Regions from separate parts of the Lysinibacillus sp. JNUCC-52 genome, predicted to be linked through region 1. Evidence: riboswitches for the same ligand, from Rfam matches in the RefSeq annotation. Region 1 holds a riboswitch; each other region holds the start of a gene.

Region 1 (6,214 bases):
TAAACAAGAGCAAGCATTTCCTTGCTTTACTGGTGCTGCTTTAAAGGATATTGGAATAAAAGAATTTTTATCACAGCTACCCCTACTTACAGAAACGCAATTCGACCATCAACGACCATTTCAAGGTGAAGTATTTAAAATCCGTCATGATGGCATGCAACGTTTAACCTTTATCAAAGCTTTAGAAGGAACTTTACATACACGCCAAGACTTTACATTTGGTGATATGACTGAAAAAGTAACTGAAATCCGCTTATATAATGGAAGTCGTTTTGTCACAACACAAAAAGTGCAAGCTGGAGAAATTTTCGCTGTAAAAGGGCTAAGTCTAGCAAAAATCGGTGATATTTTAGGTAGTACAATGACTCCTCAGCCATATGAGCTAGTGCCGACTTTACAAGCTAAAGTACAGTATGATGGGCAGCAGCATATAAAAGAAGTATTACAAGTATTCCGTTTGCTCGAAGCCGAAGAACCGTCGTTGCGCGTCGTATGGCATGAGAAGTTTCAAGAAATCCATGTACATATTATGGGTGTTATTCAGCTTGAAGTGCTTGCTGAAGTGTTAAAAAGTCGCTTTTCACTTACTATTACTTTTGGTGAACCTAAAATTTTATATATGGAAACAATTGCAACAACTGTAACAGGATACGGTCATTTTGAGCCGTTAAAACATTATGCAGAGGTTCACCTATTAATGGAGCCAAATATTCGAGGTACAGGAAACACGTTTGTTAACGCTTGTCATGCTGATGATTTATCAGTTGGCAATCAACGACTAATTGAAAAACATCTATTTGAGCGAGAGCATCACGGTCTTTTAACAGGCTCCCCCGTTACGGATATACGCTTCACCCTTTTGACAGGACGTGCCCATATCAAGCATACAGAGGGAGGCGATTTCCGCGAAGCAACTTTCCGTGCACTTCGACAAGGGCTGGAACAAGCCGAAAATATATTGCTTGAACCGTATTATCGCTTCAAATTGAAAGCATCGAATGATTTTATCGGTCGTATGATGAACGATATCCAGCAAGCAGACGGTACATTTGATGCACCCGTCTTAACAGAGGAACAAGTAACATTAACAGGACGCGTTCCTGTTGCAACATTTATGCATTATAGTACTACTTTCGCTGCTTATACGAACGGCAAAGGATCAATATCGTTACAATTTGATGGCTATGATAAATGCCATAATAGTGAAGAAGTAATAGCGCAAATCAATTACAATAAGCAAGCTGATCCCGACTATTCATCGTCTAGTATTTTTTGTGCGAAGGGTAAGGGCTATTCCGTTCCTTGGTATGACGCAAAAGAAGCCATGCATTGCTTGTAATTAAACAACGACACACATTTCTATAGCAACACAGCGATTTTTAGTGGTTTATCGGCGGTTTCAACGGTTCTATCGGCGATTCCTAGGCTTTTATCGGCGGTTTCAAAAGTTATCCGCAATATCCATCAATATTATTCTCCTTAAAAAATAACTGAAGGCATCGAGAACATCTCGATGCCTTTTATATTTCCTATAAAGCTTTCTTTACTTTCGCAACAAAGCTATTTGCCGATTCCACAATTACATAACCATTACTATTCGTAAAATCTACAAGAACCGTGCCAGGTTTACTCTTTAAAATTTGTAATTGCTCGATCAGTTGAAGCAATAATTGATGACCATTACCTCGTGGGTGCCAATTTAAATGATAGTCATTTAATTCTTTCACACTTTCAAGAAAGTGTTGGTATTCATGCTTTACATATTTTATTAAATCTAATATTTTATTAGTATCTTGATTTGTATGAACGACTAACGACAAGTCTTCTAAATAGGTAATATAAAAACGCATAACCATTGAGCATAGTAAATCATTGACTCGCGCAGCACTTAAAATAGGTTTCGGCTCTATATTCAGCCTATCTAAATTTGGTTTCGCACGAATCGAATCAATACGTGTTATTAAATGATACGCCTCACCATTGACCTCATAAACAATTGGATTTGTTGGCATGTACATCATAAAGCCGTTCTTTTTCGTTTTGAGCTCGTCCGCCACGCTTGCTTTAGCAAAAAGACAACCGTCATACACCTCATTTTGAATCCAAATGATATCTTTGTTAAAAAATATTTGATTAAATAAACGTTCGTTACGAATAAGTCCTGATGCTAAAAACTGATCAACAAGAGCTTCAATGACCATTCTAGTTTTAGGCTGCTTGGCAACTTCAACTCGTGACAGTTTACAAATCTTCATATCTACATATTGCTTTTCTTGTGTTGTACATACATGAATATTCGTCATACGTGCACCTCAGTTCGTACATATTTTCAAAACAAATGTTGCGATCACATAAAAATACGGATTTCCTGCTTTGAGAGGAAATCCGTCGTTCAGCTAATCATTATCATTCATCAAGCAGCATCAAACAATGAACCAATGGGAGATATTTGGCTCGATGCCGTATATCCTTAATTCCTTTGGTATTGGTCGTTTGACGTACTGTGACGAACAGAACATTCTGCTTTGTCAACATGCCACCTCCTATTCCTCGTAGGGTTATGGTGTGTACTCGTAACAGGCAGGTCTCCTGACTTATGGTCACAGCTTCTTTTCCCCTTCCCGTCATTTAACAGTGGTATACGAAAAGAAAACTCACATTTACAGTTGCGGGACAGTGTCGGACTCGCACCGACTTCCCTTTTCAGTAAATTGCACGCAATTTACACCTATTACTACACGCTATTTTGTTGAGATAAATAGTAAACTCACTAGTATACTATTAAATCATATTGTAAAGTAATGGAATTTTAAAGTCAATCAACAGAAAACGGTATCTAATTGTTTTCTGCTGCGAAAAAACGAAATATTATTCACCTTCCATTGCTTGGAATAGCTTTTGTGCATAGCTATCAGTGAAATGAAATCCATCTTGTTCCTTGTGCTGTTCATCGACAATTTCTCCAGCTCTCATTACATATATCCGTTCACTTAAATAAGAAACAGCTTTTAAATCATGCGAAATAAATAAAATAGCCATGTTTCTTTCTTTATTCAACGCCATTAATAAATCAATAATTTCTCGCTGAATTAAACGATCTAAGCTTGAAACAATTTCATCGCACACTATCAATTTCGGTTCTACAAGAATTGAGCGTAATAAATTTACTCTTTGCTTCTCACCACCACTAAGTTCAGAGGGCAAAGCATATAAAACATCGTTTGATAACTTAACTTTCGCAAGCATCGTTTGTAAATAGCTGTCCGTCACCACTTTTTGATGTTGCAATGGCTCTCTTAATAGTTGCTTGACTGTCCACATAGGGTTTAGAGCATTACTTGCATTTTGGAATATAATTTGGCAATTTTCATAAAAGGACTTTCGATTTTTCTTAGTGATGTGTTGTTGTTGAAAATGGACGGTCCCTTTATTAGCTGACTCTAGCTGCATAATGACTTTCGCTAAAGTACTTTTACCGCTGCCACTCTCTCCAACTAGACCGACGATTTCACCTTCTCCTACAGAAAGATTTATATTTGCTAATACTTGCTGACCTGCTCGAAAGCTTTTACTTATATTTTCAACCTGAAGCAATACATATACGCCTCCTAAAAATGATTTGCGACAAGCCGTAGCGTATACGGATGTTTAGGCTGCTCAAAAATTTCTGTCGCTTGCCCCTTCTCAACGATTTCTCCATCTTTCATCACTACTATGTTATTCGCTAGTGAAACAGCAACCCCTAAATCATGAGTAACCAGTATAATAGTTGTCCCTAGCTGCGCATGAAGTTTTTTTAATAATGTTATAAAGTGTTGTTGATGCAGCATATCTAGTGCAGAAGTTGGTTCATCTGCTATTAATATGTCTGGCTCATTATACAATGCACAAGCTAACATACAGCGTTGTAGCATACCACCTGACAACTCAAATGGATAGCTTTCTAATATATCTACTGATAAGTTTAACTCCTTTAATATAGCGGTCATTTTAGAGAGAAACCTCTCTTTGTCATCACCCACTCGTAAGGCAGTAAACATATACAATTGTTGTTTCATTTTTTGCGTAGGTGAAAAGCTATTTGTGGCATCTTGAAAAATCGTGAAAATATGCTTTGACCTTAATAACAACCTATCTTTTTTTGACATCGTCAGCATATTTTCCCCATTAAAGAAAACTGCACCCATTGCCTCAGTTTGCGGCGGGAGCATCCCTAAAATAGCTGATATTGTTGTGCTTTTCCCACTGCCACTTTCACCGATAACTGCGGTAATCTCGCCTTTCGGGACAGTTAACGAAATATTGTGGATGAGGTTTTTATCGTTCACTTGAACAGTTAGATTATCGATACTAAACATGGGATCGTTCTCCTCCTTGTTTGAAAGTGGTCCCGATCGCTTGTACACATAATATCGTCACAAAAATCAGTATTCCAGGAAAAAGACCGATCCACCAAGCCCCAACAAGTAAATCATTTTGCGCTGTGTACAGCATCGTTCCCCATGACGGGATTGCTGGCGGCACACCGATGCCTAAAAAGCTTAAAGACACTTCCGTAAAAATCGCACCTGCGAAGTTAAATATTGTCACGACAAAGATAGCAGGCACACTATTTCGTAATAAATGACCAAATAATATTTTCCATAATGGGGTACGAAACATTGTAGCCATTTGGACAAATTCCATTTCCTTTAAGCGAATAAACTCAGAGCGAACGATTCGAGCTGTAACAAACCAACCTGTGAAACCTATAATCATGGCCATTCGCCAAACACTTCCTTGCATAATTGCTTGCAGGGCAAGTACAATTACTAAGGATGGAATCGTTAAAAAGGCCTCCAAAATGCGCATCATAATGACATCAATGGCACCCCCAACAAAACCGCTAATACCACCGTAGATAATGCCTATAATGCTTGAAATTACGACTGACACTATGGCGATGAAAAGCGTAACTTTCCCCCCAACAAGTATCCGTGATAAAACATCTCTGCCTAGCTGATCTGTACCAAGTATATGTGTAAGATTTGGTGCTTCATAAATATGATTCATATCCATTGCATTTGGCTCAAAAGGTGCCAACAGTGAGGAGAAGATGGTAGTTCCTAATATAATGCAAAGAAGCGCAAGCCAAACGAGTGGCATCTTCCGTTGTTTTCTCATACTAATTTTCCTCTTCTCAATCTTGGGTTGATGCAAATCATTAAAACGTCGATTACAAATAAGCAAATGACCACCACAACACCAATAATCAGAATGGCTCCCATAAGTACAGGAAAATCCTTAACCATAACGGATTTCACAAGCAATGAGCCTAATCCTGACCAGCCAAAAAGTGTTTCAACTACTATGGAACCACCAAAGAATGAAGGAATCGTCACACCAATATAATTGATATACGGAATAACAGAATTCCGTAGTATGAGTTTTCTTATTTGTCGGTCTGGAACGCCATTTGCACGCGCAACTTGTACATAATAACTACGATTCTCTGCCTTAACACTGTCCTGTAAAAAGCGTGCGAATATGCCCACATGAGAAAATACTAAAACAATTAGTGGAAGCACCATATGGTTTAAACGATCAAGCCAACCTCCATTACCACGCACATCATTCATACCTGAAGAAGGAAACCAACCAAGCTGTACCGAAAAAATTATTATACAGACAATACCTAGCCAAAAAGGAGGAATCGCAGAGCTTGCTATACTAAAGATGGATAATCCTCTATCCAATAAAGAACCTTCCTTCATTCCTGCCCGTAAACCTAGCCAAGTAGAGACAATTGTAACGACAAATAATGTGAGCGCCACTAGCTGTAATGTGTTAGGTAACCTTTCTAATAAAATCGCTATGACGGGTCTTCCCTCTTTGGCAGAATAGCCTAAATTTCCTTTTACCGCTTCGCCTAACCAAGTACCATATTGTAGAAGCACTGGCCTATCTAAGCCAAACGCTTTTTCAATTCGTTGTTGCTCAGCTACTGTTAATGTTTGAGCATTGCCTCCATAATAAGCAGCAGCAGGATTGCCAGGTGCAGCATGCATAATGAAAAAAGAGAGGAAGCTCACGATAATGAGGACAATTGTCCCCATTATCACTCGCTTCCCGATCCACTTAGCGATCATTCCATTTCCACTCCTCGACATTCCATAAGAAGCCAGCACCGTGATGACCTAAAATACGCTCTTTCACACCACTAATATTTTTATTA
Region 2 (6,214 bases), 990 kb from region 1:
GATCTATCGCTACTAGTGACAAGTCAGAAATAAAAGCATCTGATTGTCTAATTTTATTCACAAGAAAATGCTCTTGTTTGTCACTTTGTTCTACATTTAAAAATGCCATTTTGATAACATCTTCAATTTTTTTGCAATCTGAAGGGTGCTCTTGCCTAATTTTAATATACATATACTCTCCTATTTTAAAAAAATTTCGAAATTACCCAACATACTTTCTTAATAATAATTATTAAGAAAGTTTCCATCCCAGTAAGAAACATAAGTTAATCAAACAAAAACCTCCAATTTAATATGAGCCTATTTTATTTCAAATTTATATGGCAAGTCAAACATGTTATTTTTTCGAACTAAATAAATAATCGTGAAATTGTGTGTAAATTGTATGGGTGACTGGCACTCCTACAAAAAAATTAAGTTCGGTACAGTACCGAACTTAATTCTTACGAACTTATTTTGTGCCGCTTGCTCCAAATCCAGAAGCTCCACGAACCGTTTCTGATAATTCATTTACTTCTTGCAATTGAATAGAAGGAACCATCTGGATTACCATTTGGGCGATGCGCATTGATTTCTCCACGATAAATGTTTCTTTACCATGATTAATTAAAATAACACCAATTTCCCCTCTGTAGCCTTCATCAATTGTTCCAGGACTATTGAGAACAGTTACACTATGTTTTAATGCTAGTCCACTTCTTGGACGAACTTGCGCTTCTGTCCCTTTTGGTAATTCAATTTGTAAGCCTGTTTTTATTAATTTTGCTTCTCCCGAAGGAATTTCTACTGCTTCAATTGAATAAAGATCCATTCCCGCATCACCTGGATTTGCTTGCAAAGGTAGCAATGCATCAGCATGAATTCTTTTGATTTTTACGTCTAAGTTCATTTTTTTCATCCTTAACGATTAAATTTAAATGTGTCATCTGTAATTGGCGCTACTTTTGCTTTTGCGTAAGTAGAACCCTTTTGTGAAAAGAAGTCATATGTTGAACCTTCATTACGAATACCATTCATTACGATTGGATTCACTTCTTCTTCAGGGAACATTGGATCAAAACCAACATTCATTAACGCTTTATTGGCATTATAGCGAACATATGCTTTTACTTCAGGTGATAACCCTGTTTCTGCATAAATATCTTCTGTATAATTCATTTCATTTTGATATAAATCCAGCAATAATTCATATCCCCATAAAGTCAACTCTTCTTGCTTTTCCTTCGAAAATTGCTTATATAAATTTTGTGCGAAAAAGCCTACTGCCACACCGTGGATGGATTCGTCACGTAAAATAAGGGAAATAATTTCTGCACTATTGCGAAGAAAGCCTTGTCCGCCTAAGTACAATGGATAGAAGAAACCAGAGTAGAATAGGAACGATTCTAGCATTACGGACGAGAACATCGCTTTCCATAAACTTTCTGAATCCCCTTCTTCAATGCCATTATAAATATCCGCAATTTTATTTGCCTTATATTGTAGGTATTCGTTTTTCTTAACCCATTCAAATAGCGCGTCAATTTCTTCATTTGTACAAAGCGTTGTGAAAATATAAGAATAAGATTTTGCATGGATTGCTTCAAAAGCATCAAATACAGTAAGAACAGCCTTTTCTTGAAGGTCCGATGTATATGCAGCAACACGGTTCATCCCAATATTCGTTTGAACTGTATCAAGTAATGTTAAGCCTGCAAATACTTTCTTATACGTATCTTGGTGTTCGAAGTTTTTCCACTGCTGAATATCCTTACTTACCGCAATTTCCTCTGGAAACCAAATTTGTTTCCATTGTTGGTCCCAAAATACTTGTGCGAGTTCACTCGTTGACTTATTCCAATTGACCGCTTCGTAAATTATATTTGACATGCGACACACTCCTCTAAGCTTTGCAAACGTTGACGGACATAATAAACTGATTTAATTCCCTTTACCCAAGCGTAAATGTAAATTTTCGCTAACTGTTCCGTTGTCCAGTTATCCGTGACATACAGCGTCATCGAAATCCCTTGGTCTACGTGTTTTTGAGATGCTGCGTATAAATCGATTAAATCATATGGATTCACATCATATGCTTCCACATATAAATGACTGTTGTCATTTGTTAAATGTGGCATTGGATAAATTGTTCGACTATCCGCATAATCACGCACCTCTACACGCTCCGTACTTGGTGCAATTGAAGCTGTACAGCTACGAATATATGAAATACTACCAGTTGGTGCAATAGCTAGACGATAAGAATGGAATAAACCATATTCCATAACATCCTGCTTTAATGTTTCCCACATTTTCGATGTCACGATTGGAATATTTCCTAATGCTTTTAATACAACTGGTGAAAGCTCTTCTTCAATTTTATTAACATATTGATCAAAATAAACGCCTGACGCATAATCACTATCCTCAAAACGGTAGAACGTTTCGCCTCGTTCCTTAGCAATCTCCATCGATGATTTAAGTGAATAATAGTTCATCGCTTCCATAAAGCTATCCATAAAAGCAATTGAATCTTTAGAGCCATACATAATCCCTTCTGTAACAAGATGACCATGCAGATTCATACATCCAAGCCCTACAGAATGCATTAACTTATTGGCTTTAGCTACAGGCGGTACATTCGTGATGTTCGTCATTTGCGACACATTCGTTAAAAGATGCATTGCTGTATCTACTAATGTACCAAAATCACTTACTTTACTTGCGGCATGTATATCAATTGAGCCTAAGTTACACGATACATCTAGTCCGTATTCATTTGATTCATTTTGGTCAGTAATGATACTTGTTTCTTGTACTTGTAAAATTTCTGTACATAGGTTCGACATTTTTACACGACCTATATTTTTGAGTGGATGTACATCGTTGACATTATCATCAAAGATTTCGAAAGGATAGCCTGATTCAAATTGCGCTTTTTTCACTTCTGTATATAATCTGCGCGCATTCAAGCGTTTAATCTTACGGATATTAGGATTATCTAGTAGCTCATAATACATCTCTGTAATGGAAATTTCAGACATTCGTTTCCCGTATTCTTTATAAATATCATATGGACTGAACAACACAATATCTTTATCACGTTTCATCAGTTCAAAGAAAATACTTGGAATAATAATACCTGTTGATAGCGTTGCAAGTCGGATTTTATCATCAGCATTTGGCTTTTTCGATGAAATAAAATTCTCAATATCAGCATGGAAAATATTTAGGTAGACAACGCCAGAGCCGTTACGTTGTCCAAGCTGATTGGAATAGCTGAAGGAATTTTCTAAAAGTTTAGCAACTGGAATCACACCACTTGCACGATTTAAAATTTCTTTAATTGGATCTCCTAATGGACGTAAATCTGTTAAGTTTACCCCTACTCCACCGCCAAGGCGTGATAGCTCTAAACAATAACCAATATTTTCAGCAATACTATTCATTGAATCATCCATTGAAAGTTTAAAGCAGCTTACTAATTCGCCACGCGCTTTTTTTCCACTATTTAATGCGGTTGGCGTTGCTGGTTGATACGCCTCCATCATTGCTTCAACGGAACGTTCTGCTAAAACCGTGTTCCCTTGTGCTAAATATAAAGCGATGATAACAATACGATCCTCATATTTTTCTAAAATTTCTTCCCCGTCACGACTTTTCATTGCGTAACTATCGTAAAATTTACTTGCACTCATAAAAGATGGGAAGCGGAAATTGTAATCGTATGCTTTTTTGTATAAGTGTTTAATAAAATCTATCTCATACATGTCGATAAACTCTTTCTCGTAATAACCTTCATCGACTAAATAGCGTATTTTCTCCTCAATATCAATAAAATAACGTAGACGCACATTTACATATTCTAAAAAATAACGGCGTGTTGCTTCACGGTCCTTTTCAAGCTCTAATTGACCCGTCGTGCTATAGCGATTAAGCACCTCATTATTAAGCTTTAAGTATGTTTTCATCCCTTCACCCTCGTTTCATAAAACGTTTGTATTACTTCATAATCAGCCTGATATCCACGTAAATCTAATTTACGCACTAGCGGGACCTGGTAGGTTTCTGCAATTTTTTCGCCAGCTCCACCAAACACATGGTGCCCAAAATTACTATTACCACTTACAGCTACTCCCTTGCAATATTCCTTGTTTTGCTCTAAAAAGCGAGCTACTTTTGCAGGAATATCACCTAAGCCGTCCGTGTATGTAATTAATAGAAAGGGCTCAGTCAGCAACAATCCATCATAAATTTCAATAGATTCCCCATCTAATTTCGTCACAATACTTCGCACATTACCTGTACGACTAGCATAAACGATCATATTGCAATCATCTCAATTTGAGAAACAATTTCTTTGACATCTCCTATAAATGTGTCATTTACTTCAAGAACAGGCACACTTAAAAAACCTGCGTCCATAATTTTTTGTTTTGCTTGCTCATCGTGATCAATATTCACAATTTCTGCTTCAAGTCCTGCACGTTGTAATTCCGATTTGACCCAAAGACATTTTGGGCATATAGTTTTCGTATAAAGTTTCATTTTAAATTCCCTCTTTTCATAATATAAAAAGGCTATCTCTTGGGAGAGACAGCCTAAGTTAGAAACGTAAAAAAACAAAAAAATCGTCACGTCCCCATTTCTTATTCCCCGAAGAAAGGTTGAATTGTTTTATTATAGGCAGGTCTCCTGGCTTTGCTTCATTCTCTGATATCCTTCCCATACGAATGCACAGTGGATTAAATCATCGTCAGCTTAACAGTTGCGGGGACAGCGTCGGATATACCGAACTTCCCTATTAAACTACATATAGTAGTACCTATATAAAACTAACACAATATATTGTTGTTGAACACAATTAAGTGTACCATCCTTCAAGTAAAAAGTAAATCAAGAAAAGCGAATTCTTTATAGTGTAACTTTTCACTATTTTCTTTAGGAACAACAAACGGTTAATAAATGAAAAATGACTAGCTAGGTTAGTATAATTAATAATATCGTCAATAGTTCTAAAGAATGATAGACGGTTTTCCATGATAAGCTTTATCAAATGTTAAGCAATTATTATTCTACCTACTGAAGCCTAAATTAAACTGCGTATTATATTTAATATGTACTTATATAATTTTATAGCTGTTATCATATTTTAGCCACTATCGTAAGCCCTATAACTTCTATTCAATTTTTCATTATACACACAAAAAAATATTAAAATAGATTTGCCGTTTGTTAGATATCATTTATGCTAGTTCAGATTAGAATGAAGTGTATTTATTCGTGGCTATTCTGTTCGCTATATTGATATAAAACAAATAACCATCTGACATCAATGGAATATCGACATCAGATGGCAATATAGACTTTACAATAGTTAATCGTAATTTATTAACCTGTTCAGTTATTGTGCGGGAATAAATGATTCGACAATGGCAGCTAAAGCTTGAATGGTATCATAGCTATCACCTGGAAACTCCGATTGTGCAAATTCAACTTGCAGTTCCTCACATAATCGATGACATTCATATCCGACTTCAAAATAGGACTCAATATCCGCTGAAAGTGAAAGAAGCTCACATGTGACGATACCTTGAGCACCCTCGCCTTGCAATGAATTAATTTTATCTTTTACATTTGGACCTAGCCAGTCACCTTTCCCATGACCACTTCGATATGTAACATGCCAGTTCGCAATTTGTGCTTCTTTAGAAATGGCTTCGGCTAATTCGGAAAACTGGCGCACATAGTGCTCGTTTCTTTCAGGGTCAATAGGCTGACTATGGACTGTATATAAAACATGCGTCTGTGCTCGTTTTTCAGCAGGAATCCATTCAAATGCACGTTGAACACGGTCTTTATAAACAGCAAGTAAATCATGATTTAAATGCCAATTTTTCGCATGGATAACTTTAACGTCATGAGAAGCTAATAACGTACTAACTTCATCATGAAACGCTGATGCCCCTGTAGACATAATCGGATTTACAGGTAGTGTTATAAAAGTTGTAATACCATCTCTAAGCATTGTGTTAACAACATCTGGAATATAAGGTTCTGTATGTTTGTATGCGTTATATACTTTTACAGGCTCTGTTACACGTTGCTGTAAAGCATGTTCCAGCCCTTTAGCAATACGTCCCGTATTTGCTGCTAATGGATCAATACCACCTAATTTTTTAAATTGTGCCGTCACATTTTCAATTACATGAGGTGGTGGTGTTTTACCTTTCAT
Region 3 (6,214 bases), 320 kb from region 1:
CAACCAAGCTCAATGAGGACTTCATATACAAGTCCAGCCATTCCATATACGCCCGAGTCACCACTCGAAATAACCGCAACAATATTTCCAGCCTCGGCTTGACGAACTGCTTCTTGTGCACGTGACACTTCTTCTGTCATGCCAGTACTAACAATCGACTTTGCACTTACTAAATCTTGAATGAGCTCAACATATGTTTTATAACCGATAATAAATTCACTTTGTTGTAATGCCTCTACAGCACGGGTTGTAATATGCTTGAAATCCCCAGGTCCAAAGCCTACAACAAAAATCTTTCCTTTTTGCGCCATTTTTTACCCCTCTTTCACCTTATCGATGCCTTTGATGGCTGTTGTTTGCGGGGTACGCTGCAACGTACCTTCTGTCAAAGTAAACACATGCTCACTATGTAAAGAATCATCGTTTAAATCTTTTACAAGCGTTCTACCATGCTCTACTGTTGTCACACGATACCAATTTCCCTGTGGATACGCGATTACAACACATGCATCTTTGCATCTGCCATTACAACGCGTTCTTGTTGTATGTATTTCCTTATCGAGTGCTAATTTCTCTATTTCATCTCGTATGGCCAACGTAATTTCCTCAGCCTCTTTTTTCATGCAACTACTACCATTACAAATAAAAAGATGTGTTTTCATGCCCTCTAAGTTCCAAGTTGTCATTGCTGTTCTCCCCTCATTGACTTTTAGGAAAAAGAAAAAACCTTTACTCAACATCGAAGAGTAAAGGTTTTATAGAAGCCAAAATAAAAACGAATATACACGTATCCGCTCTCGCTTCACTTCTCCCTCCGAAAAGTTTGCATATCATCAACTAAGCAGGTTTCCTGACTTAAGCTTCCTCTTACTTTCGCGCCTTCCCAAGTTTCCAGTGGCATTGCGATTTCATCAGCTATTACAGTAGCGGGGGCTGTATCGGATTTACACCGATTTCCCTATTATCTCGAAGTCTATCGAGCACTTAATGATGGATTTATATTTAAATTTTGAAATGAAATGTTAATAAAACGAATATAAAACTGTTTCTATCATAGCCTATTATTTTTACTCTTTTCAACATTTCTTTTTTATTTATTAGATTTTTAATAAAATTTCAACAAATATTCCGTTAAAATTGATTGATTCTCTCTTACATTTATCTGAATTTTCTAGAATGTAATTCTATTAAAAAATCTTTTTACAAAAAAAGAATAGCTTATGATTGGAAAAACATGTTACACTTCTTCGTGAAAACTCACAATTTCATCTTTTTTCGGTGCGAAGTGTATACATTTCGCTTAAAAGGGAAGCCGGTTTAAGTCCGGCGCGGTCCCGCCACTGTATGAGGGAATTTTATAGAAAATGTCACTGTCCAAAGGACGGGAAGGCCTATAAAATGTTGATCTTAAGCCAGGAGACCTGCCGAAAAAATCGTGATCGTTTCAACCTACGAGGATAGGTGTGCGGCTTAGCAAATGACCATTAGTATTTGCTTTTTCAGCTATGCACTTTTTCCTAGACGGAGAAGTGCTTTTTTTATTGCGCATCCTACATTCGAAAATGACTGTGAAGGAGGAATGGTTTTGAAATTTTCATTTTGGAAACTTAGTTATTTCTTACTAGCTTTTTTACTAGTACCAAATCGAGCGTTTGCCATGCATATCATGGAAGGGTTTTTGCCGATTGAATGGGCGATTTTTTGGTGGGTCGTTTCGATTCCATTTATTATTTTAGGATTGCGTTCTATTCGTAAAACAATTGATGAAAATCCTGAAACAAAAATGATATTAGGCTTATCAGGTGCGTTTGCATTCGTTTTATCAGCACTGAAAATCCCATCAGTAACAGGAAGCTGCTCACATCCTACTGGTGTTGGTCTTGGTACGGTTCTTTTCGGGCCATTAGCAATGAGCGTAATCGGAACAATCGTTTTATTATTTCAATCTTTACTTTTAGCGCATGGTGGTATTACTACTTTAGGTGCGAATGCTTTCTCAATGGCGATTGTAGGTCCAATTATTGCGTATTATGTCTTTAAAGGTTCTCAAAAAATTGGTCTTTCATTTTCTATCGCTGTCTTTTTTGCCGCGATGCTTGGGGACTTAGGTACTTACGTTGTCACTTCAGTTCAATTAGCACTAGCTTTCCCTTCTGAAGTAGGAGGCTTTATGGCTTCATTCACAAAATTTGCAGGGATTTTTGCTTTAACACAAATTCCTCTCGCAATTAGTGAAGGAATTTTAACTGTTATCGTCATGAATTTCCTAAAAAAATACAATGTGAGCGAATTAAAGGCTCTTCGTGTTTTCTCAGCAAAGGAGGCACATTAGGATGAAGAAAAATTTACTGCTACTAGCTGTCGTTGTACTTTTAGCAATCATCCCCCTTTTCGTACAAAAGGGTGCAGAATTTGGTGGTGCTGACGGAGAAGCAGAAGCTGCAATCGGTGAAATTAATGCAGAGTATGAACCATGGTTTGAAAGCTTATGGGAGCCACCAAGCGGTGAAATTGAAAGCTTATTATTCGTATTACAGGCTGCGATTGGTGCTGGCTTTATCGGCTATTTTGTAGGCTATATGCGCGGCAAGCATAAGGAAGGTTAAACAATGTTACTCATTGATAAATATGCTTATATGAATAAACTAGCGACTGTTCATCCGTTAGAAAAAATGACGTTTTCCTTAGGGTTACTGCTATTATCGCTTATCGTGAAAGATGAACTTATTTCACTCATTACATTTATTGTAATGAGTGCTTTTATCATTTTATACGCAAAAATTCCCTTTTCATATTATGTAAAATTACTATTGTTACCAGGTTTTTTTCTACTATCTAGTTTAGTATCTATTTTGATTTCAATTGCACCAAATTCAAGTATACTACCAGCACATCGCTTTGCATTTTCACTTAGTCATTGGACCATTTTCATCGGTAATGCAAGTTTGATTACAGCACAGCAGTTATTGTTCAGTGTACTAGGTAGCATTAGTTGTTTGTACTTTTTAATATTAACAACATCGGTCCAATCTATTTGCCACGTATTACGACAATGGCATCTACCTGTTTTATTTGTAGAGTTAGTAGAGCTTACGTATCGATTTATTTTTATTTTTTTAAATAGCATGCAAAAAATCCATCTTGCGCAACAATCACGCCTTGGCTATCAATCACCTATGCAATGGCTTAGGTCGATTTCCATGCTCATTGCAGCATTGTTTGCCGAAATGTTTCAACGTAGTCGCGAACTTAATAATGCGATGCAGGCACGTGGTGGCGAATCGGTCTATTGGCAAGATAGTGTACGATACAGCAAGAAAAATTGGTTTGGAATGGTTATTATTTTTTTATTCCTCATCTTATATGGAGGTTTTTTCTCATGACTGAACTTTATTTTGAGCTTCAACAGTTATCGTATGCCTATGCAGACGGTACTGAAGCACTAACAGATATTACATTACAAATTCCAAAGGGGAAAAAAATCGCCATACTCGGTCATAATGGTGCTGGTAAATCAACATTATTTCAGCATCTAAATGGGATTTTAAAACCGACCGCTGGCAATATTACCTTTTGCAACGAAGCACTTAGCTATTCAAGAAAAGCATTATCAGCATTACGCCAACAAGTAGGCATCGTATTTCAAGATGCTGACAATCAACTTTTTTCAGGTACCGTAAAGCAAGACATCGCTTTCGGTCCATTAAATCTTGGCTGGTCACAAGAAAAAATCGAGGAAAAAATCGCCTGGGCTGTCGCACAAACAGAGGTCGAATCATTACTAGAGAAACCGATTCATTTTTTAAGTGTCGGACAGAAAAAACGTGTGGCGATGGCAGGTGTGCTCGCAATGGAACCGTCTGTTTTATTATTAGATGAACCAACTGCTGGACTAGACAATTATTATGCTGCAAAGCTTTTACATTATTTAGCTAAATTAGAAAATGGGCAACGAACATTTTTATTGGCGACCCATGATATTGCTTTGGCTTATGAATGGGCAGATCAAATAATTGTGATGGAGGAAGGTAAAGTTATTTATAATGGGGATCCTGTTGAATTGTTCTATCAGGAGAAGTTGCTTGAACTAGCGCATCTTGAACGACCTTGGGTTTTTGACATAACTCTCGCCCTGCAAAATAAAAATCTTTTTGATAAGAATATACAGATGCCTCGTTCAAAAGAAGACTTACAAAATCTAATTGAGCATTTGGGTGACAGGCACTCAAACAATTTACAAACAATTTTATAAAAATTTGTTGAGGAATGATGAAACTTTTCTTTTATCCATCCGTTATAAATAGTGAAATGTCATATTTTACTCAAGGAGGGAAAACAATTGAAAAACTGGGTGATGAAATCAATCGCTGTCGTAGCATGTTCTGCACTAATGGTTCCTGCTGCTTCTGCCTTTGCTGAAGCACCACAGAACCCAGAATTGGTGACAAGTATGCTCGCTAGCAAAAAAAAGCAAGCTTTAAAGCAGTTCAACTATCAAAATGGAGGAAACGAATGGATTAGTCCCGATACGATTATCGTTAAACATTCGGGCCTTGCTAAGACCGTACATAGTAAAATTGGTTCAAAAGTAATTCGATCGATTCCTGCATTAGGCTACGAAGTAGTCCAACTTCAAAAAGGTGTAACATTAGAAGAGGCTTTTTCGTATTATGGCAAGCAAAACGGAGTTAAAAGTGTATCTCCAAGCTACAAGTATTATTCCTTTAATACGATTGTAGATCCAAAGAAAAAAGATATGTATCATTTAGACTTACTGCAAATTGATAGAGCTTTATCATTAGCAGGAAATCATGAGGTTAAAGTGGCAGTTATCGATTCTGGTGTAGATTATAAACATCCAGATTTGAAGTCTCAAATACTTCCACCATATAATGCTGCAACACCTGCCAATACTACCTTTTCTGACCCCCACGGGACGCATGTAGCAGGCATTATTGCAGCTACTAAAGATAACGGGTTTGGTGGATACGGTGTTTTCCCAGCAGCAAAGATTCTTCCAATCGATGTCTTTAACGGCAAACAAAGTGCAAATGATTTCGTTATAGCACAAGGGATACTGCACGCCATTGAACAAAATGCCGACGTTATTAATATGAGTCTCGGTGGCTACGGCGAGTCCCCTCTTATGCAGGAAGCCGTACAAAAAGCAATCGATAAAGGCATTACAATTGTAGCTGCTGCAGGGAATGATTCAACAGATTATTACTCCTTCCCCGCTTCTTTCGAAGGTGTCATTAGCGTTGGTTCTACAAATAAACACAATAAATTATCAAGCTATTCAAACTATGGACCATCAGTGGACATCGTTGCGCCAGGAGAAGAAATTTATAGTACCGTTTATGATGGAAAAAAGGGATCCTCATTCACAACATTTAGCGGGACTTCAATGGCATCTCCTGTTGTGGCGGGTGTAGCTGCTCTACTAAAATCAAAATATCCTACTTTAAAGCCTCATGAAATAGAGGCAATACTCGAAATGACCGCAAAGGATTTAGGTGAAAGAGGCTACGATCTCACCTATGGACATGGCCTCGTTGACCCATTTAAAGCATTACACTTCGATTTAAACAACCTACCGAAGCGCTATTCTGAAACAAACGAAGAGCGCCTAAACAATGCCAAAGTGCTAAATAAAAATAGTAAAAATACCGAAAAAGGCGAGTTCAAGCTACCTGATGAAAAGAAATGGTATAAAATTGAATTAGATGCAGGTGAATATGCACAACTGTCATTAAAAGGAGCTAGCTACTTTGACTATGCATTTGACCTATACTTCTACCCTGCAGGTCAAAAAGATGAGTCAGAAACGATTAATGTAAATGATGTTCGCGCAGGAAAACAAGAAGGCTACCTTTATAAAGCAGAACAAGCAGGAACGCTTCTTATTGGCGTCAAAGATTATAATGGAAGCTATAGCCTAAAAGGTGCATCTAACTTCATTTTCACAGCTGAAACGACGAAGGAATTACCTATCGATTCATTAGCAATAGACAGTCCATATAATATTCAACAGTTCCCATTTAGTACAGCGGGGGAAAATTATACATTACTTTCAGAGGATCAACAAATCGACAAAGATTACTTTACTTTTTCAGTAACTGAACCATCTACATTAAAATTTGATTTATCAGGTATACCAGGTGTTACAGCATCAATGGAAATCTATCTAAAAAGTGAGTTGGATAGCATCCCA
Region 4 (6,214 bases), 1.8 Mb from region 1:
TGCCGAATCAGCATAAAGTTGTGAACGTATTTGTTGCAAATAGCCACTTTGTGGTACCACTTTTACGACACATCCATTTGATGTAAGTAGGCGTTTAAACTCCTCATAATTTGCTGGAGATAAAATATTCAAAATGACATCAAAGCTTGTCTTGGCAAAAGGACTTTTTGCTAAGTCTCCAACACACCAAATTTGCTTTGGATAATGACGAGCAGCTGCAAGAATACCCTCTTTTGCAATATCAATACCAATGCCAATACCTTGTTTTTGCGTCATAATACGGGCTAAATGTGATCCCTCTCCACAGCCTGTATCAAGTACTGTTTTGGCTTCTCCTATTAGCTCTGCTATTTTCTCTTCTAATGGGTCATACAAACCACTATCAATAATCGTTTTACGAGATTCAAAAAGATCTTTACTATATTTAGAAGCTGCACTATGCGTCAGCATATTGACATAACCTTGTTTTGCAATATCAAAGGAATGGTTTGCTGAGCATGTAAGCCTTCCTTGCTCATAGACTTGCATGGATTCCTGACAAATTGGACAAGCAAATAGTCCAATATTTGCATTTATTAATGCCGCTCCTGCAGCACGTTTAGAAAGTGCTCCCATTTAATTCGCCTCCTTTTGGTCTGTAGGTGAGACAATTGCATAACGCTCCCACTTTCGACTTTTCCATCTAAAGTATACGATAATAGCACGCATCCATTCATCTGCTGATATAGCTAACCAAATCCCAACTAGTCCCCAATCTAATACAAATACAAACAAATAGCCAAGCGGCAAACTCATACAGACCATCGATAAAAATCCAATTTTCACAGGAAATCTTGCGTCGCCTGAAGCACGTAATGAATTAATAACAACAATATTCATCGTACGACCTGTTTCCAATAAAATACTCAATGCTAATACAGACCCACCAATCGCGATGATCTCTGGATTATCTGTAAATATGCTCATTAACGGTTTGCGGAAAATTGTCACTACACTCACCATTAGTATTGTAAAAATAAAAGCTGAACGCACGCTTATCCATAACTGTTGATACGCCTCGTCTTTTTTGCCAGCGCCTACATAGCGACCTATAATAATAGCTGTCCCTGTACCGATTGCAACCGCAAACAAGTATGTAAACATCGAAATATTCATTGCATATTGTCTTGCTGCAAGTGTTTCGGATCCTATATACGTTGCATAATAGAGGAAAACAATTTGGCAAAATTGATAAAGTACTTGTTCAAATGCAGAAGGTAATCCGATATTTAAAATTTTTCGTACATACTCTTTTGAAAAAGTAAAAAAGTATTCGATTTTCACACGTATCTCCATTACCTGATACAACAACCATGAAAAAACAATAACTGCAAGTCCACGACTAATAATTGAGGAAATAGCAGCTCCTTTCACACCCAATTCTGGCATTCCAAAATTACCAAAAATCAATCCGTAATTTAACACGACGTGAATAACATTCATACCGAGTGATACGTACATTGTTTGCTTCGTCCAACCATGGACACGAATAATAGCTGCTAACGCATTAATAATCGCTTGTAAGAAAATAAAACTACCAATAATGACTAAATAGCTTTGGGCATATTGTAGAACATCACCCTTTAAATTCATCATCGTCATTAAATGGCTTGAGCCTAAGAAAAATAGAGCACTCATAATAAGCCCTAGAATTAAGTTCAACGTAATAGCTAACGCTGAAATCTTTGTAGCTTCTAAAAATCGCTTTGAACCTAAATATTGCGAGACAACTATCGCAGCACCATTACCTACTACTTCAAGTATTAAAATCGCAATATGAATGTATTGATTTGCTGCGCCGACACCAGATACAGCGTTATCCGATAAGGCACTTAACATAAATGTATCGGCTAATCCCATTAACATAAATAAAAAAACTTCTAAAAAAATCGGCCATGTTAAATGAAATAAACTAAACTGGTCCGCCGAATGTTTCTCTCTTATCGCTTGTCCCAACAACTTCACTTCTCTCTATACTTTACATAAAAATCTATTGTATCTTATCACAGATTTGCCACTGTAAAGGATAGCTAATAAAAAAATATTTTGAATTGCTTACAAAAAAATCCCTCTCACTGAATTACTGTGAAAGGGTGGGCTATTAGCATAAGCAATTTTCTTGTAATTGCTGGCGTTTTTCTGTTGTTAAACCAAACTCTTTCTCTAAAAATACTGTTTTCGAACCATAACGACTATCAATAGCATCGAATGCAGCCTGTAAATAATCCTCACGTGCAGACATTAATGCATGGAACTGTTGTAATTCATGGTCATTAAAAGTATTTTGAATTGCTTGTGCCATTCGTTCTACCATGGGACGTAAATATATATTAGTATCTAAATAATCTTGCATAATAGTTTCTTCAGGGACATCTAATGCAAGCAAAATGAGGGCACCGCCAATTCCTGTTCGATCTTTTCCTACGGCACAGTGATGGACGAGGCCTAAATTATCTGGATTTTGAATTGTGGATATTAACTTTTTAAATGAAGCATTGTTAAATGGCATTTGTGCGTAAAAATCTCGGAACATCTCTGGGCTAACAACTTTATAAAAATTATGGCCACCAGTATTTGTCGGCATCTCAAACGCGTGATTGCCCTTTGCAGGTATATGAATATACTGTGCGCCCTTAAACGAGGGGTTAGGATTATTCAGTGCCTCGTGTTGATCGCGGTAATCAAAGATTGTTTTTACTCCTAATGCTTCAAAGCGCTCCTTATCCGCTGGGGTCATCTTACCTAGTGCAGCTGAGCGATAGAGCAATCCATTTTTAACTACTCTACCATCTCGGGCCTTATAGCCACCCATATCGCGGAAATTCAAGACTGCCTCAAACGGAATAACCTTCATGTCAAACTGTGTCATCCACTACGCCTCCCTTATTTAAGCAATCATCTATCTATACTTCTATTTTATAGAACAAATGAAGATAATACCAATTATCCAATGCCTTTTTGAAGAGATTGAGAGCGAATCGCCGATAAACATGGAGATAGCGACGATAGATGCTTCTGAATCGCCGATATACTTGGGAATGGCGCCGATAGATGCTCCTAAATCGCCGATAAACTTAGGAATAGCGCCGATAGATGCTCCTAGATCGCCGATAGACGCCTGAGAAGCCCGTGCGCCCGAGGAAAACAGAAGTGGAAAATACCGTTCACTGCAAAAAGTGTTAGATTGATTGCCATCAATCTAACACTTAATCTCTTTTGCCCAAGGGCTATTATTCTTTATCCTTATTTAAATAACTCAGGATATACTGATTTTGCTACCATCTCTACAGCTTCACCGATACGTGGACCTGGGCGATTTGAAATATCAGTATCAATATAATTTACCGCTTTATCTTGAATAGCAGTGATTGTATTCCATCCATCACGCCCAAGAATTTCACCTACTGCATCTTCTACATAGTTTACTGTTGTTAAAATAACTTGAGGATTTTTCGCAATAACATCCTCCTCAGAAACTTTTACCCATCCTGTTTGATCACCAAATACATTGTTCACATTCGCTGCATCAAGAATTTCTTGTTGGAAAGTACCAGCTGCTGTTGTATAAATATCTGGCTTAGGGCTAATTTCTAAGTAGACATTTTTCGGTGTTTCTACAGTTTTGACTTTTGCTTGTACATCTGCAATTTTCGCTTTAATACTTTCGTTTAACTGCTCACCTTTATCTTTAACACCCATCACTTCAGCAATTTGTTGAATATCTCCATATACATCTTCAAATGAAGCTGCTGATTTAATTACAAATACTTTTACGCCTGCATCTTCAAGACCTTTTAGCGCATCAAGTGTTTCGGCATTGCCTGTTGAATAAGCAATTACGACATCTGGCTTTAAAGCCACAATTCGCTCAGTGTTAAATGTCACAGAGTCTGAAACACGTTCAATATCTTTTGCTTCTTCTGGGTACGTATCATATTCAGTTGCGCCAATAACTTTATCTCCAACGCCTAGTGCAAATAAGATTTCTGTATTACTTGGTTGTAGTGACACAATCGTTTTTGGTACTGCATCAAATGCTACTTCGACATCGCGATCATCTGTCACTTTATAGCCTGTTTGCTCAGCTTGTTGTCCTTCTTTAGATGATGTATCGTCCTTTTTGGCTTCATCTGCTGTACCGCACCCTGCCAATACAAGTGCTAACATTAATATTGTAATCCATTGGAAATTAATTAGTTTCTTCACTTTACACATTCTCCTTCTTCTTCTTCATAGGGTATGATTTGCTTATAAACGGTATTTCAGCAATACCAGCTTGCTGATTCATGTATACAGCCATTACAAAAAATACATTCGCTAATAATCCTAAGTAATCGAAAAGAATTGCTGGTACTTCTCTTTCCTCAGAAACTTTATGTAGAACACGGTATGATTTTTTTGCCTCACTACGACATAAATGAAGCGCTGTTGCAGCCCCCGTTCCTTGTGGTAAAACAAAGTTCTGTATTTCTTCCTTTACATGCCCCACATAAAAATCATAGCGATCACTAAGCCATACTAAATCTTCTTCCGTTACTGCTAATTTGCCACGTACTGAGCCATTTACATGGTAGGCCATTGGCAAAATCGTCAATAAATCTGTCGCTACAACCTCAACTGCTTCTGCTTTTACAGCCGTTAATGCTACACCGACATGAGTTGTTAAACTATCCGTACGAATCTCAAAATCTACAGTAGATATTTTTTCACGCATGAATGGGTAGCAAGAATAACGAGCATCTTTTTTCATAACTAGTCCCTTCTTTCTTTCATGAACAGATTTTGCTTTATAGGTGCATAAAAAAACGCCGCTCCCTAGGAACGACGAAAATAGCATATATAGTGCCGCCCATGCGACATCGCTTATGTATTTGCCGTATATCCTCCTAGCTTCCGAAGAGTTTTTATACATTAAATAAAGGTCGGTCTCCTGGCTCGTACAGTTCGCTACCACTAATCAGTTGCGATATCATAAAACCTTCCCATCTTAGGACTTCCCCTTTTCGACAGTGGCATTTTTTATGATTCTTGTACTTACAGTTGCGGAAACAGCTTCGGTTTTACACCGAATTCCCGATTATGCTAAAGTTAGCACCATTATTCTGCAAGAATTATTCACTTGATTAGCAGTTTATCATATATTGATTTGAAAAAATAGTTGTGAGATTGTGGAATATTCGAAAATATATATACAAAACTTAGCACTATTTCTACATAGTGATTAGCTATTTGTTATTCCAGCCTAAAAATTCTGATTAAAATGGCTAGCTATAAAATTTTTTCAATAGCTTGCTCAATATCTAATTGTGAATCTGTTGGTTCAAAGCGCTCGACTGTATTTCCTTGATTATCTACTAAAAATTTTGTAAAGTTCCAACGAATGTTACGTCCATCTAAAAAGCTAGGTGCAATTTGGATAATAGCTTCAGCTAACATCTTTTCCTGCATATTCGCCTTACCGAATTCACGAAAATCTACTTCGTGCTTTAAATAATTGAATAACGGATGTGTCTCTTCTCCATTAACTTGAACTAGTTCAAAAATCGGGAAAGTTACCCCGTAGTTAAGCTGACAAAGTTGAGTTGTCTCAACTCCATCTTCTGGGTTCTGCTGTCCAAACTGATTACACGGGAAACCTAAAACAATGAAATTTCCCTTGCCATATTTATTATACATTTTTTGCAAATCTTCAAATTGATATGTAAAATCACATTGATTGGCGGTATTAACGATTAACATTGTCTTTCCTCGATACGTCTCCATTGATAAAATTTCACCGTTTGGCTTTTTCACTAAATAATTATAAATCCCCATTTTCTCGACCCTTTCTAATTTACAATATTTATCCTGTTACTATGCTATATACTGTTGCAGATTTACTTGTTTCCTCTTTATGGATAGTTTCTGGCTCTCACTTATACGATAGCTTACGTCAGTATATAAGACCTATCGAAAACTGAATCCATCCTCCTATTTTTATTATAATCAATAACTTTTCTTTCTTCAAAACAACACGCTTGGGCATAAAAATAGCCATCTCGCTATTTTAACGGATGGCGGTTTTATATTTCTTTTTGTATTTCATATCCTGCTCTTCATCTATTAATCGCTTTGCAATATCTAGTAAATTATGATCGTTCGTAGCATCAAACAACTTCTTAAAGGATACAATAAT

The links. Region 1 has a riboswitch for cobalamin ahead of JNUCC52_RS01485 (hypothetical protein). Riboswitches for the same ligand answer to the same signal wherever they lie in the genome.
Region 2: another riboswitch for cobalamin. It lies ahead of JNUCC52_RS06475 (glutaredoxin family protein); the one in region 1 lies ahead of JNUCC52_RS01485 (hypothetical protein).
Region 3: another riboswitch for cobalamin. It lies ahead of JNUCC52_RS22795 (energy-coupling factor ABC transporter permease); the one in region 1 lies ahead of JNUCC52_RS01485 (hypothetical protein).
Region 4: another riboswitch for cobalamin. It lies ahead of JNUCC52_RS15450 (hypothetical protein); the one in region 1 lies ahead of JNUCC52_RS01485 (hypothetical protein).

The regions. Positions count from the first base shown of each region.
Region 1 covers NZ_CP065546.1:244,159-250,372, reverse strand. The annotation lists gene JNUCC52_RS01490 (elongation factor G) at 1-1,339, shown strand, start outside; gene JNUCC52_RS01485 (hypothetical protein) at 1,530-2,303, opposite strand; cobalamin riboswitch at 2,563-2,747, opposite strand; gene JNUCC52_RS01480 (ABC transporter ATP-binding protein) at 2,869-3,594, opposite strand; gene JNUCC52_RS01475 (ATP-binding cassette domain-containing protein) at 3,609-4,358, opposite strand; gene JNUCC52_RS01470 (ABC transporter permease) at 4,351-5,163, opposite strand; gene JNUCC52_RS01465 (ABC transporter permease) at 5,160-6,128, opposite strand; gene JNUCC52_RS01460 (ABC transporter substrate-binding protein) at 6,118-6,214, opposite strand, start outside.
Region 2 covers NZ_CP065546.1:1,231,235-1,237,448, forward strand. The annotation lists gene JNUCC52_RS06450 (GNAT family N-acetyltransferase) at 1-172, opposite strand, end outside; gene dut (dUTP diphosphatase) at 452-889, opposite strand; gene nrdF (class 1b ribonucleoside-diphosphate reductase subunit beta) at 901-1,869, opposite strand; gene nrdE (class 1b ribonucleoside-diphosphate reductase subunit alpha) at 1,857-3,950, opposite strand; gene nrdI (class Ib ribonucleoside-diphosphate reductase assembly flavoprotein NrdI) at 3,947-4,306, opposite strand; gene JNUCC52_RS06475 (glutaredoxin family protein) at 4,303-4,527, opposite strand; cobalamin riboswitch at 4,648-4,823, opposite strand; gene JNUCC52_RS06480 (ferrochelatase) at 5,384-6,214, opposite strand, start outside.
Region 3 covers NZ_CP065546.1:4,604,604-4,610,817, reverse strand. The annotation lists gene cobJ (precorrin-3B C(17)-methyltransferase) at 1-311, opposite strand, end outside; gene JNUCC52_RS22800 ((2Fe-2S) ferredoxin domain-containing protein) at 315-686, opposite strand; cobalamin riboswitch at 824-1,003, opposite strand; cobalamin riboswitch at 1,260-1,443, shown strand; gene JNUCC52_RS22795 (energy-coupling factor ABC transporter permease) at 1,586-2,332, shown strand; gene JNUCC52_RS22790 (energy-coupling factor ABC transporter substrate-binding protein) at 2,334-2,606, shown strand; gene cbiQ (cobalt ECF transporter T component CbiQ) at 2,610-3,383, shown strand; gene JNUCC52_RS22780 (energy-coupling factor ABC transporter ATP-binding protein) at 3,380-4,252, shown strand; gene JNUCC52_RS22775 (S8 family peptidase) at 4,340-6,214, shown strand, end outside.
Region 4 covers NZ_CP065546.1:3,111,020-3,117,233, reverse strand. The annotation lists gene JNUCC52_RS15470 (putative RNA methyltransferase) at 1-615, opposite strand, end outside; gene JNUCC52_RS15465 (MATE family efflux transporter) at 616-1,995, opposite strand; gene JNUCC52_RS15460 (tyrosine-protein phosphatase) at 2,141-2,908, opposite strand; gene JNUCC52_RS15455 (ABC transporter substrate-binding protein) at 3,283-4,245, opposite strand; gene JNUCC52_RS15450 (hypothetical protein) at 4,247-4,789, opposite strand; cobalamin riboswitch at 4,943-5,153, opposite strand; gene JNUCC52_RS15445 (glutathione peroxidase) at 5,308-5,853, opposite strand; gene JNUCC52_RS15440 (hypothetical protein) at 6,086-6,214, opposite strand, start outside.